Regions from separate parts of the Bacillus yunxiaonensis genome, predicted to be linked through region 3. Evidence: riboswitches for the same ligand, from Rfam matches in the RefSeq annotation. Region 3 holds a riboswitch; each other region holds the start of a gene.
What was found. Region 3 has a riboswitch for S-adenosylmethionine ahead of mmuP (S-methylmethionine permease). Riboswitches for the same ligand answer to the same signal wherever they lie in the genome.

Region 1: it holds a riboswitch for S-adenosylmethionine, as region 3 does, so the genes downstream of both, WAX78_RS20720 (methionine ABC transporter ATP-binding protein) here and mmuP (S-methylmethionine permease) in region 3, are expected to answer to the same signal.
Region 2: it holds a riboswitch for S-adenosylmethionine, as region 3 does, so the genes downstream of both, WAX78_RS03720 (hypothetical protein) here and mmuP (S-methylmethionine permease) in region 3, are expected to answer to the same signal.
Region 4: it holds a riboswitch for S-adenosylmethionine, as region 3 does, so the genes downstream of both, WAX78_RS07425 (methionine biosynthesis PLP-dependent protein) here and mmuP (S-methylmethionine permease) in region 3, are expected to answer to the same signal.

Annotation. Positions count from the first base shown of each region.
Region 1 covers NZ_JBAWSV010000008.1:193,632-196,789, reverse strand. The annotation lists gene pruA (L-glutamate gamma-semialdehyde dehydrogenase) at 1-149, shown strand, start outside; gene WAX78_RS20730 (PH domain-containing protein) at 195-611, opposite strand; gene WAX78_RS20725 (cysteine hydrolase family protein) at 1,007-1,570, opposite strand; SAM riboswitch class I at 1,766-1,872, shown strand; gene WAX78_RS20720 (methionine ABC transporter ATP-binding protein) at 1,991-3,010, shown strand; gene WAX78_RS20715 (methionine ABC transporter permease) at 3,000-3,158, shown strand, end outside.
Region 2 covers NZ_JBAWSV010000001.1:744,599-747,756, reverse strand. The annotation lists gene WAX78_RS03735 (ECF transporter S component) at 1-432, shown strand, start outside; gene WAX78_RS03730 (VOC family protein) at 917-1,381, shown strand; gene WAX78_RS03725 (hypothetical protein) at 1,466-1,657, opposite strand; SAM riboswitch class I at 1,804-1,902, shown strand; partial or broken gene WAX78_RS03720 (hypothetical protein) at 1,971-2,269, shown strand; gene WAX78_RS03715 (NAD(P)H-dependent oxidoreductase) at 2,561-3,136, shown strand; gene WAX78_RS03710 (hypothetical protein) at 3,133-3,158, shown strand, end outside.
Region 3 covers NZ_JBAWSV010000007.1:172,115-175,272, forward strand. The annotation lists gene mmuM (homocysteine S-methyltransferase) at 1-97, opposite strand, end outside; gene mmuP (S-methylmethionine permease) at 72-1,481, opposite strand; SAM riboswitch class I at 1,563-1,667, opposite strand; gene gntR (gluconate operon transcriptional repressor GntR) at 2,089-2,820, shown strand; gene gntK (gluconokinase) at 2,813-3,158, shown strand, end outside.
Region 4 covers NZ_JBAWSV010000002.1:256,548-259,705, reverse strand. The annotation lists gene metC (cystathionine beta-lyase) at 1-158, opposite strand, end outside; gene WAX78_RS07425 (methionine biosynthesis PLP-dependent protein) at 155-1,267, opposite strand; SAM riboswitch class I at 1,341-1,460, opposite strand; SAM riboswitch class I at 1,661-1,771, shown strand; gene WAX78_RS07420 (bifunctional homocysteine S-methyltransferase/methylenetetrahydrofolate reductase) at 1,845-3,158, shown strand, end outside.

The DNA of each region.
Region 1 (3,158 bases), on a different contig from region 3:
ACTTATACTTCAACCGTGGATGTACTGGTGCAATCGTAGGTTACCAACCATTCGGTGGCTTTAACATGTCTGGTACAGATTCTAAAGCTGGTGGACCTGACTATATAGCATTACACATGCAAGGAAAAACTACTTCTGAAACTCTATAAGAAGTATAAGAAAGGCCTTCTCAACCGAGAAGGCCTTTTTGTGTATTAAATAGAATGATCTTGAAGAAGTGGACATTTTTCTTGTACTTTTTCTATAAATAAATCGGGGTCTTTTGGTAATGATATGAGCGCTATATCATAATTGCTATAAGTAATTTCTAATCGCTTAAACGTCCAGGCGGGAGCAGAAAGTAAGTTGTATGTATATCTGATGTTAGTTATTTCGTGAAGTGGAATCATAATTTTGACAAAGCCAAATACAGCAACGAGACGTGTATTCGTAATCTCGTGATAAGAATGAAATAATGCCCATAGAAGCATAAGTATAATAGGTAAAATGATAATACCTATTATAATAGAGCCTACATCAGCCTTTTCATTAAAAAAGAGAATAAAAGGTATTGGGCATAATGCAATAATGAGTAAGGCAAGTAGTGGATTTCGTTGAATTGGAAATCTCATTCGTTGCACCTCCTTCTTTATCATTTTACCTTATTTTGGTTTTTTTGATTAATTTAAATAAAAAACACACAAAATGACAAGAAAATTTGACCCATTCGTCATATTTCCTTGTATAAATTTTATAAATTTCCTGTATAATACAATTTGAAGGAAAATCTATGATTAGACAAGAAGACACCGCTTTCAGTTTGCTCGCTGAAGGCGGTGTTTCTTTTTTTATACCTTAATAAGAATATAGAATTATAGGAAATGAAAATGTACTAGAATACAAATTTGTCCCGCTATTCGCGGGCCCCCCGCCTTCGCTTTTCTACAGAAGCTAGGTGGGGGATAAAGAAAACCCCCACTGATGGAAGAGTAAGAGAAGTGAAACGATACAAAGAAAATCCCTTTGGTTAAGACCAAAGGGATTTTTCATGTTGTAAAAACTCTTCTGTGCTAATTACCTTAGCATACACTTCATTTAAAGAAGCTAGAATTGTATTGTGAATGTATACAGCTGGAATAGAAACATTTTTAAAGATTAAGTCTTTCGTTGCACATGCATCATGTATCACTGTACATGTAAAGCCAAAATCAAAGGCAGCTCGTACTGTAGCATCAATGCACATATGAGTCATCATGCCGCATATAACAACTTGTTCGATCTGTAAATCTTGTAATTCTTGGAATAGAGAAGTTTCTCGAAAACTATTTGGATAATGTTTCAATATGACTGTTTCTTGCAGCAAAGGACGAACATTCTCATGAATGTGTATACCTTCTGTATTTGGAAGAAAAAATGTTGCATTTTCGCGAGTGGAAACATGCTGGATATGAAAAATAGGCTGATTTGTTTCACGGAAATGTTGAAGTATGCGTTTTGCATATTCACTTGCTTCGCTAGCATTTCGCAGTTCCATCTTTCCGTTTGGAAAATAATCGTTTTGGATATCAACGAGTAAAAGAGCAGTTTTCATTTCAGTTACAGCCTCCAGTTTTGATTTTGTATTCGTTTAATTATTCCATTATTTTAGAGAGTTTTCCTTTTAGAAAAATGTGAGATAAAGAAATTTACATTAAATTAAAACTGAAAAGTTTAATTTTTTAGTTGACTCTTACTTTTCAGAGTTTTATAATGAAAATTAATTAAATGACAACTAAATCGATATGAATTCTTATCCAGAGAGGTGGAGGGACTGGCCCTATGATACCTCAGCAACGGATTCTTTTGAATACCGTGCTAATTCCAGCAAGCTCTTTGGAGCTTGGAAGATAAGAAGATGTGAGCGTAGCATATTCAAGTGCCCTTCTTCTTATGAAATTGGATAAGAAGAAGGGCATTTTTTATTTGCCTCAAGAATGACTTGGAGTTGTTACAGCAAATAGGAGGGAATAGGATGATTTCATTCGACAGAGTGAGTAAAGTTTATGAGTCGAGCGGTCAATCTGTACATGCGGTGGAAGATGTATCCTTAACGATTGAGCAAGGGGAAATTTTCGGTATTATCGGTTTTAGTGGTGCCGGGAAAAGTACACTTTTACGTTTAGTCAATATGTTAGAGCGTCCAACATCAGGTATTGTGTCTATTGATGGGAAAGATATTACATCGTTATCGACAAAAGAGTTACGACGGTTGCGTCAAAGGATTGGGATGATCTTTCAAAGCTTTAATTTGTTCCATTCACGAACAGTATATGGAAATATTGCTTATCCACTCAAATTAGCGAAGTTACCAAAGAATGAAATTAAAAGGCGAGTAACAGAATTATTACAATTTGTCGGATTAGAAGATAAGGCGAATTATTATCCAGAGCAATTATCTGGAGGGCAGAAACAGCGCGTTGGCATCGCAAGAGCACTTGCTACATACCCAGATGTACTAATTTGTGATGAAGCTACATCGGCATTGGACCCAGAAACAACGTCAGAAATTTTAAATCTATTAAAAAAGGTAAATAAAGAATATAAGGTTACAATTCTTCTTATTACGCATGAGATGCATGTTGTAAAAGAAATTTGTCACCGGGTTGCTGTTATGGAAAAGGGAAAGGTGATTGAAGAAGGCACGATTTTTGATGTATTTACAAGACCGAAAACAAAAACGACACAAAACTTCGTAAGGTCTGTTATTAATGATCACTTACCAGAGAGTGTAATCGCTAAAATTCAAAATGGAGGACTCATTTACCGTATAACATTTACAGGTGAAGCAACAGGACAGCCGTTATTGTCCTATATTGCTAAGCATTATCACGTGGATGTAAATGTACTCTATGGAAATATTATTGAATTACAAGGTATTTTATTTGGGAATCTTCTTGTTGAACTACAAGGAGAGGCAAAAGAAATTCAAAAGGCAATTCAGCATCTACGCTTGCAAGTTCAATTGAAGGAGGTCGAAAGTCGTGCAAGTTGATTGGAGTACATTTTGGCCGCGGATTGTAGATGCGACTGGGGATACGGTATTAATGGTTATTGCTACCCTTATATTCGCTACAATTCTTGGTATACCTCTAGGTTTACTTTTATATGTAACAAGAAAAGGTAATTTTTTAGAAAATAAA
Region 2 (3,158 bases), on a different contig from region 3:
ACTTCGTTTGTTATTATTGTATCAGCGATTGTTTTTGGTAGTGAGACGGGTTTTCTTATCGGTGCAACAGCTGCGTTAGTTTCTAATATATTCCTAGGGCAAGGGCCTTGGACTCCGTGGCAAATGTTTTGCTGGGGTATGATGGGTTTTTCAGCAGGACTGCTGCGTCATACGTGGATGATGAAAACATTATGGGGAAGAGTTCTCTTTGGATTTATTGCAGGATTTGCTTTTAACTGGGTTATGAATTTATGGTTTCTTATTGGTTTTTTGAAAGAACTAACATGGGATACTTTTATAAAGGCGTATATTACAAGTTTTTATTTTGATCTTGCACATGCACTTTCCAATGTATTTTTTCTTTGGGTGTTTAGCACATCTTGGATTAAAATATTGGCACGTTTTAAGAAGAAGTACGGTATATTAGAATGAGGAAATGCAACGCACGTTTTCCCAAGTAAATAGGGAATAAGTTTTTCTTATAAGACATAAATATATACAGTAGGATCGCGACTTACATATTCGTTCGCTTTTTGAGACACTTCTTACATGATGTAAGGGGTGTCTTTTTTATGTATAAGTAAGTGCATTTTTAATTAACTATTTAGGAATTAGAATCCAATTCATACTTTGTTTCTCATACTATGGTACTGCACTCATAAATAGAAAGATGATACAACAGATGGATGTTGTAATAATGATATATCTATATACTGGTAGTGATAAAGAGAGTGATATTTCAGATTTCCCCCTTTTGTATATAAATTCCCTATCGTAAAATTGAGTGAAAACAAGGGGAGAGATGAGTGATAACTGTTGGCCTGGCATAATCGCTGTAACTAATTAATGTATGGGGAACACGCCCATTGCCAGTAGTTGAAATTTATTGCATTAGTACGAAGAAGGGATGTAAAACATGATAAAGAGTATATACGAAACACATTTACATGTAAGGGATTTAGAGAGAGCAATTGATTTTTACCAAAATAAACTTGGATTAAAGCTAGCGAGAAAATCACCTGAAAGGAAAGTAGCCTTTTTTTGGATAGGAGAAGATAGACGACAAATGCTGGGATTATGGGAAGTGCCAACAGATGCTTATATTCAGCTCAATCATTTCGCTTTCGAGGTAGAATTGAATTTCTTAAAACAGTCCAAAATATGGCTGGAAGAGAGAGGGATAGAAGTGATTGGAAGCCAAGGAAAAGGGAATCAAGAACCCATTGTCCAAAGCTGGATGCCGGCAGCGAGTGTTTACTTTCTCGATTATGATGGAAATAAGCTGGAGTTTATTTCTTTATTATCTGATGAACCCAATGAACTTGGATATGTACCATTTTTAAGTGAATGGGAAAAAGAAGTTCCTAATAGAAACGTTTAAAAACAAAATAAGAGTTGATATTAAGTTAATAAATAAAAAGTAAGCACGATTCATACGTGCTTACTTTTTATTTTTGGGAATTTTTCATTCTTGAGATAAAATATCTGCCGTACTATCACACTGTTGCAACGCATGTTGGACAGCTTGTAAAGATTGTTCAATGCGTTGACGATTATCTGATTTCTCGACTGTTTGCAAGGCGTTTTGTAAACAGTTTTTTGCTTCATGTAAAGCCTGGCAAGAATCTTGAACATGACCACGTGCATTTTTTTGCATGATTGCACCTCCTTTGGTCTATACATTTGTAGTATGAGCAAAACGAAACAAAATATAATAGTTTTCTAAAAAATAAATCCTGATTATTCTTATAGGAATTGACTTTTTTGGTTATATGCATTATAGTAAGAGATAAAGTGAATATTTTCTTATCCAGAGAGGTGGAGGGACTGGCCCGATGAAACCCAGCAACCGCAATGCAGGTGCTAATTCCAGCAGAACAGTTTTGTTCTGGAAGATAAGAAGGAAGAGACATGTTCCGCTTCTTCTTATCGAAGAGGTTTTTTTATTGCAAAAAAACCGATAATGAAAGATGGACAACGAGAAGAAAGGAGTGGACATAACTGTGACACTTGAGAAATATATTACGTTGCGCAGTGCAATTTACGAATATATGGAAGAACAAGAAGAGCCGATTACGTTATTGGATATTCAAGAGTATATTGCTTCTGAACATAAAGGGAAATTTGCAAAAAAGATGCTTCAACAATTTTATTTATTGCGGTTACTCGATGAACTAAAACTGGATGGAAAAATTACTTTAGCAGGGCCGCACAAATATATAATGATAAGGGGATTTGCTACATAGCAAAAGAGAAAAGAGGGAGTTGATCTCTCTTTTTTATGTTATAATTTATTTGAAAATTCACTTATTTTCGAGGTATGTAGATAAAAAGACTGTACTATGCAGTCTTTTTACAAGGAAATGGTGCTGAGTGTGTAGTGTTCAAAAATTAAATGTGCCCCGAAAGATGGGCGTTCTCGGCTAACAAATAAAAAAGACACCATCGCCGAATAGGTGTCGTTGCTTTTGTCGAAGGGGCTTGCCCTTTGACATGTATTAGAATAGCATGTGGGCCCACGAAAAGTCAAAAGGGAATTAAAGGAAAGGTGTTATTTACAATGAATATATTGATTGTATACACGCATCCAAACCCATCAAGCTTCAATGCTGCTATTTTGAAACATGTAGAACAAGGATTACAAAAAACAAGTCACTCTGTAACCGTTCTTGATTTGTATAAGGAACAATTTAATCCGGTTCTAACCTTTAACGAGACAAAAAAGAGAAGAGATTTAGTGCATGAGGAAGAAACAAGAAAATATAGGGAATTAGTTGCAGAGGCAGATTACTTCATTTTTATTTATCCAGTTTGGTGGTGGAGTATGCCTGCGATATTAAAGGGGTTTATTGACCGAGTATTTGTTTCAGGTTTTGCTTACAAATATGAAGAGAGAATGCCTAAAGGATTACTTACAGGAAAACAAGCATGGGTGATTCATACATTAGATTCTCCTTTATGGTACGCTGCTCTTTTGTACCGATCAGCTGAATGGATTGTGATGAAGAAAGGAATATTGTCCTTTTGTAGGATACATAACATAAAGCGTTCTGTATTTCAATCTGTGAAAAGTAGTAAACAAGAAAAAAGAGAAAAATGGCTGCAAAAGATATATGAGAAGGCGGCAAAATTATGAAAAATAAGGAACAGATTTATAA
Region 3 (3,158 bases):
ATCCATGTGACTCCAGTTCTGTAGCCAGCGCTCCGTCAAGCAGCATAATTGAATGTTGAGATAAAATAGCATCAATTGGATTGATTTTGTTGGACATAATCTATACCCCTTTTCTTTAAATTTTGTGTTAGATAATAACTTCCGTAGCAAAACAATATAAATGGAACACCACAATATAAAGCAATTCGTTGTGTAGGATCAAACGCAATCCCGATACATGACGCAAAACAAATGATAAAAGAAGCGATTGGTACCAGCGGATAGAATGGTGTACGATAGACCAAGTCATCTACAGAATTTCCTTCTTTTACATATTGTCTGCGAAATAGGAACTGCGAAGTACTAATACTCATCCAAACTACAACCACTGCTAAACCTGAAATAGAAACTAGCACAATATACACAGTATCCGGTGCCACGATACTTGAGAACAGAGCCAAAGCTCCTCCCAACATGCTGAAAATGACCGCATTAATTGGAACACCCTGTTTTGTCATTTTTGCAAAAATAGGAGATATTGTGTTCTTATTGGCAAGCGACCACAGCATTCTAGAAGAGGCATAAAGACCTGAGTTTGCAGCAGATAGAATAGCCGTTAGTATAACGAAATTCATAATATCTGCCGAATATGGCACTCCAACTCGTTCAAGAACGGCAACAAAGGGACTCTCTAATACTCCTGCATCGGAACTAGGTAATAATGCAGATAAAACAATGATCGTTCCTACAAAAAAGATAATCAATCTCCACAAAGTAATACGAATGGCCTTGGGTATCGCTGTTTCTGGATTCACTGTTTCACCTGCTGCAATTCCTATTAATTCCGTTCCTGAAAAAGCAAAATTAACGGCAAGCATCGTCATTATAATGGCAAAAGCACCATGAGGAAATAGACCTGTACTTGTAAAGTTAGAAAAGAATGGCGCTGACTTTGAATGAGCCATCGGAACAAAACCTACTATTGCCGCTGCTCCTAAAACAATAAATATTACAATAGCTATTACCTTTATAGAGGCAAATAAAAATTCAGATTCAGCAAAAAATTTAACTGTCAGTACATTTAATCCAAAGATTAAAATGGCAAAAAGGGCACTCCATATCCAGACATTGATGGATGGAAACCATCTCTGCATAAGCAACCCTGCAGCAGTAAATTCAGAGCCTAAAGCAACAGTCCAAGTTAACCAGTACAACCAAGCTACGGTATACCCTGTCCCTGGTCCAATGTATTTAGATGCATAACTATGAAATGCACCCGTTTCAGGCATATGTACGGAAAGCTCACCTAAACACAGCATAACTAGATAAACCACTAGTGCACCAATCAGGTAGGAAAGAATTGTACCAAATGGACCAGCTTGTTGAATCGTGTAACCTGAACTTAGAAATAATCCAGTTCCAATCACTCCACCAAGTGATAACATAACTAAATGACGTGCTTGCATTTTCCTTTGAAATTCTTTCCTATTTTTGTTCTCCATTCTTACTCTCCTTCCTACTATCCAGAGAAAACAAAAACGCACTCTATAAAAGAGTGCGTGGCTGACAAATAAAAACGTACCCTCCTATCTATCAGGTTCATCACCCGCTGGAATTAGCACAGTATCTTAAGCAGACCTGTTGCTGAGGTTTCGTAGGGCCAGTCCCTCCACCTCTCTGGATAAGAATATTTTTTTATAACCTTATCAATCTATTTAAAAATTGTCAACGTGTTTCTGTACTTATAAATACCGCCTAATTTATTTACTCGTTTATCCTGCTATTCGCTGGCAGTAAAACCCCTTATTCAAAAAGGAATAAAGAAGATAGGTAGAGGATAACCGCTGGCATGTGCCCAATCAGTTCAACTAACCATTAGTAGGAGATGCCCCCACTGATGAAAGATTCACTTAATAAAAAGTATTTATTTTCCGTATATAAATTGGAAAATAGAGTTTGTTTATCATTCCTTATTATTTTAAACTCTCATCAAACTTGAACAAGTATTGAAGGGCATCTAGACGAAACAACATAAAAGCGCTTGCATAATTAAAAATCTAAGTTATAATACTTGTATACAAGTATACTTGATTAACATGAGGTGGAATTATGACGGAATCAAGGGAATTTCTTTATCCTGAAAAGTGGCTTTCAAAAGCTTCTACTGGTGATCGTGTTGCGAGCGAACTGAGAATGCGTATTATTGCAGGTAAAATTGAAAGCGGTACCATTCTATCTGAAAATAAATTAGCTGCCGATTTTTCTGTAAGTCGGTCACCCGTTCGTGAAGCATTAAAAGTACTAGCATCTGAAAATATCATTCGCTTAGAAAGAATGGGCGCAGTTGTCATTGGTTTAACCGAAAAAGAAATCGAAGAAATATATGATGTTCGTTTACTTATAGAAACGTTTATCTTTGAGCGACTTGTAAAGATGGACACAAATGAGTTAGTAAGAGAACTAAATAAAATTATGGAAATGATGAAAATCGCCATCAAATATCATGATGCTGATGAATTTTCTTATCAAGATCTCTTATTCCATGAAACGATTATTCGCACCATTGAGCATTCCCATATCCTCATGATTTGGAATAATTTAAAGCCTGTTATGGAAAGCTTAATCCTTTTATCAATGCGTACCCGTTTCAAGGAAAAGTACGAAGACTTTGAACGGATTATTAAAAATCATGAGCTTTATATAAAAGCAATCGAATCAAAGGATCGAGCCCTCATGATTAAAGCCTTACATCAAAACTTTGATGATGTGCAAGGGAAAGTTGAAGACCTCTGGATGTCACAACAAATGTTATCTAAAGGAGTAGAGCAAGAACATGAGTAGCTATATGTTAGGTATAGATATCGGTACTACAAGTACCAAAGCAGTATTATTTACTGAAAAAGGCGAAGTCATTCAAACAGAGAATATTGGTTACCCACTTCGCACACCGGATATTTCCACAGCGGAACAAGATCCAGAAGAGATTTTTCAGGCCGTTTTGCAGGCGATTTCAAATATAACAAAACATCATTCAGATAAACAACCATCGTTTATTTCATTTAGCAGCGCCATGCATAGTGTCATTGCCATGGATGAAAATGACGAGCCGCTGACACCTTGTATCACTTGGGCAGATAATCGCAGTGAGACATGGGCACATAAGATCAAAGATGAACTGA
Region 4 (3,158 bases), on a different contig from region 3:
GTTGGATTTCCAGAGCGACTATAATCGTATTTTCCAAATGTATCTACATCAAATTGATGAAATGTGGATGTGTTATAAACAGGGACATTGACAGCCCCTGTTTGTTTGTCATGCTTAAAACGATTATGAAGTAAAAGCGTATCTAGTGAATAACTCATATTCTCACTCCTTCTTTTACTTGTTTTAGTGCTTGCTGTAAGTCTTGAATTAAATCATCTTGATTCTCAATTCCTACAGAGAAGCGGAGCAGACGATTACAAACACCGCGGGCTGTGCGAATATCTTCTGGTATATCTGCGTGGGTTTGTGTTGCAGGGTATGTAATGAAGCTTTCTACGCCGCCAAGACTTTCTGCAAACGTAATAAGAGAAAGAGATTGTAAGAATGGATCAATCCATGCTTCTTTTTTTAGTTTAAAAGAGATCATACCGCCTTTTCCCGGATAAAACACATCAGTTATAGATTCTTCTCCTTGTAAATAGGCAACAATTGCTTTTGCGTTTTCTTCATGCTGCTTCATACGCAGTGCCAATGTTTTCATGCCACGTATTAAAAGCCAAGAATCAAATGGGCTTAATACAGCTCCGGATGCATTGTGGTAGTGAGCAAGTTCTTCGCATAACTTTGCACCCTTAGCAACGACAAGTCCGCTCAATACATCGTTATGACCGCCTAAATATTTTGTAGCACTATGCAGGACAATGTCAGCACCTGTTGTTAAGGGTTGTTGTAAATACGGTGTGTAGAATGTGTTATCCACAATAAGAAGCAATTTGTGACGTTTTGCAACGGTAGCAACTGCTGCGATGTCCGTTACTTGCATAAGTGGATTTGTTGGTGTTTCTATGAAAATTGCTTTTGTCTTTGGTGAAATGGCCTTTTCAATTTCTTGTATATGCTGTGTATCTACGTATTTACATCGAACATCCCATTTTTGTTCGTGCTCTGTAAATAAACGATATGTTCCGCCGTATAAGTCTTCAGATACAATAAGTTCGTCACCAGAACGGAATAATGAAAGGACAAGAAGAACAGCAGCCATTCCTGAGCTACAGGCATAGCCTTGCTCGCCTTGCTCTAAGTCAGCGATTGCTCGTTCTAATAGAAGACGTGTTGGGTTTCCAGTTCGTGAATAATCAAACCCTGTTGACTTTCCAATTCCTTCGTGGCGATACGCAGTGGAGAAGTAAACAGGTGGGTTGACTGTTCCTGTTGTTGTTTCACTGCGGTTTCCAATTTGGGCAAGCTTCGTTTCAATTGTAGACATAATAGAATTCCTCCTTATACAAAATAAAAAAGCCTTCTAAGAAGAAGGCTTATATATGACAAATATAGTCTTCTTCTTATCTGTCAAATCATTTCTAAATTTGCTGGAATTAGCACCTTATTAACAAATAAAAAGCTTGTTAATGGTTGCTGAGGCGTCAATGGGCCAGTCCCTCGACCTCTCTCGATAAGAATTCGGAATATGAAGTTTTTTATTATGTTTTTTACTTTACAACAAATCGGGAAAAAAGCGCAACTATATTTTGAATAATTTTATTTTTCTTAAATTTATTTGACTTTCTCACTTTGACATGCTAAATTAATGAAAAAATTAACAAAGATTGTTAATGAGTGAACGGATAATGTTTACTTTTGGCATTCACAATAGAATGAACTCTTATCAAGAGTGGTGGAGGGAAAGGCCCTGTGAAACCCAGCAACCTTCAAACAATGTGTTTGAAACGGTGCTAAGACCTGCAGAACAAATTGTTCTGAATGATGAGAGGAGGATGAAATGCTGTCCCCCTCTTCATTGAGAAGAGGGGGTTTTTTATATTGGAAAGAAGAGAGGGAGATATGTGAAATTACTAGATTTATTGGAAAGAGGAATTGTTATTGGGGATGGGGCGATGGGAACTTTGTTGCACTCTCATGGTTTACAAAGCTGCTTTGAAGAATTGAATTTATCTGAACCGGAGCGGATTATTTCGATTCATAAACAATATGTTGCAGCCGGGGCAGATGTCATTCAAACAAATACATACGGAGCAAATGAAGGGAAACTGCGCATGTATGGGCTTGAGGATCGCGTAAGAAAGATTAACCGTGCTGCTGTAAGACATGCAAAAGAAGCAGTGACAGAAAAGAATGCAATTGTTGGAACAATCGGTGGTATGAAACACATTGGAGCAGTTACAACGACTGATATGGAACGAGAATTTATGCTCTTAGAGCAAGCAAATGCCTTGCTAGAAGAAAATGTTGATGGTCTATTATTGGAAACCTTTTATGATGAATTTGAATTGCTTCATGCAGTGAAAGTATTACGAAAGCAAACAAATGTCCCTCTTATTGCACAGCTTGCTCTTCACGCGGCTGGTACAACTCAAAATGGAAATAGTGTAGATGATGTATTGAAGCGGCTTATAGAGTATGGTGCAAATGTGGTCGGATTAAATTGTCAATTAGGGCCGCTTCATATGATTGAATCTTTTAAAACGATAGCAATTCCTGAATATGGTTATTTATCTGCATATCCAAATGCCGGTCTTCCTAAGTATGTAGAAGGTCGTTATGTATATGAAGGAAGCCCTGCTTATTTTGAAGAGATGGCGCCAGAATTTATTAAGCAAGGAGTTAGGTTACTGGGGGGGTGTTGCGGTACAACCCCTACTCATATCGAAGCGATGAAACGAGCGCTTGAAAATGAGCGTCCTGTAACAGCAAAAGAAGTTGTAAAGCGTACAGAAGTAATAACAACGAAGCGTGTACATACAGTGGATCGAATTACGTTAGCAGAAAAAGCGAAGAAAGAAACGACAGTGATTGTTGAGCTTGATCCGCCAAAAACTTTGGACACACAAAGGTTTTTTGAAGGAGCAAAAGCGTTGAAGCGTGCGGGAGCAGATGCTATTACGTTAGCAGATAATTCCTTAGCATCACCTCGTGTATCAAACATGGCGATGGGTGCGTTATTAACAAAGAACGATATTCCTGTATTAACTCATTTAACGTGCCGTGATCATAATGTGATCGGGCTTCAGTCTCATTTACTTGGATTAGCAGCGCTCGGTATGGAGGAAGTATTAGCATTAACAGGGGATCCAGCCCGCGTTGGTGATTTTCCTGGTGCAACATCTGTATATGATCTTTCTTCTGTAGAGCTCATTAAA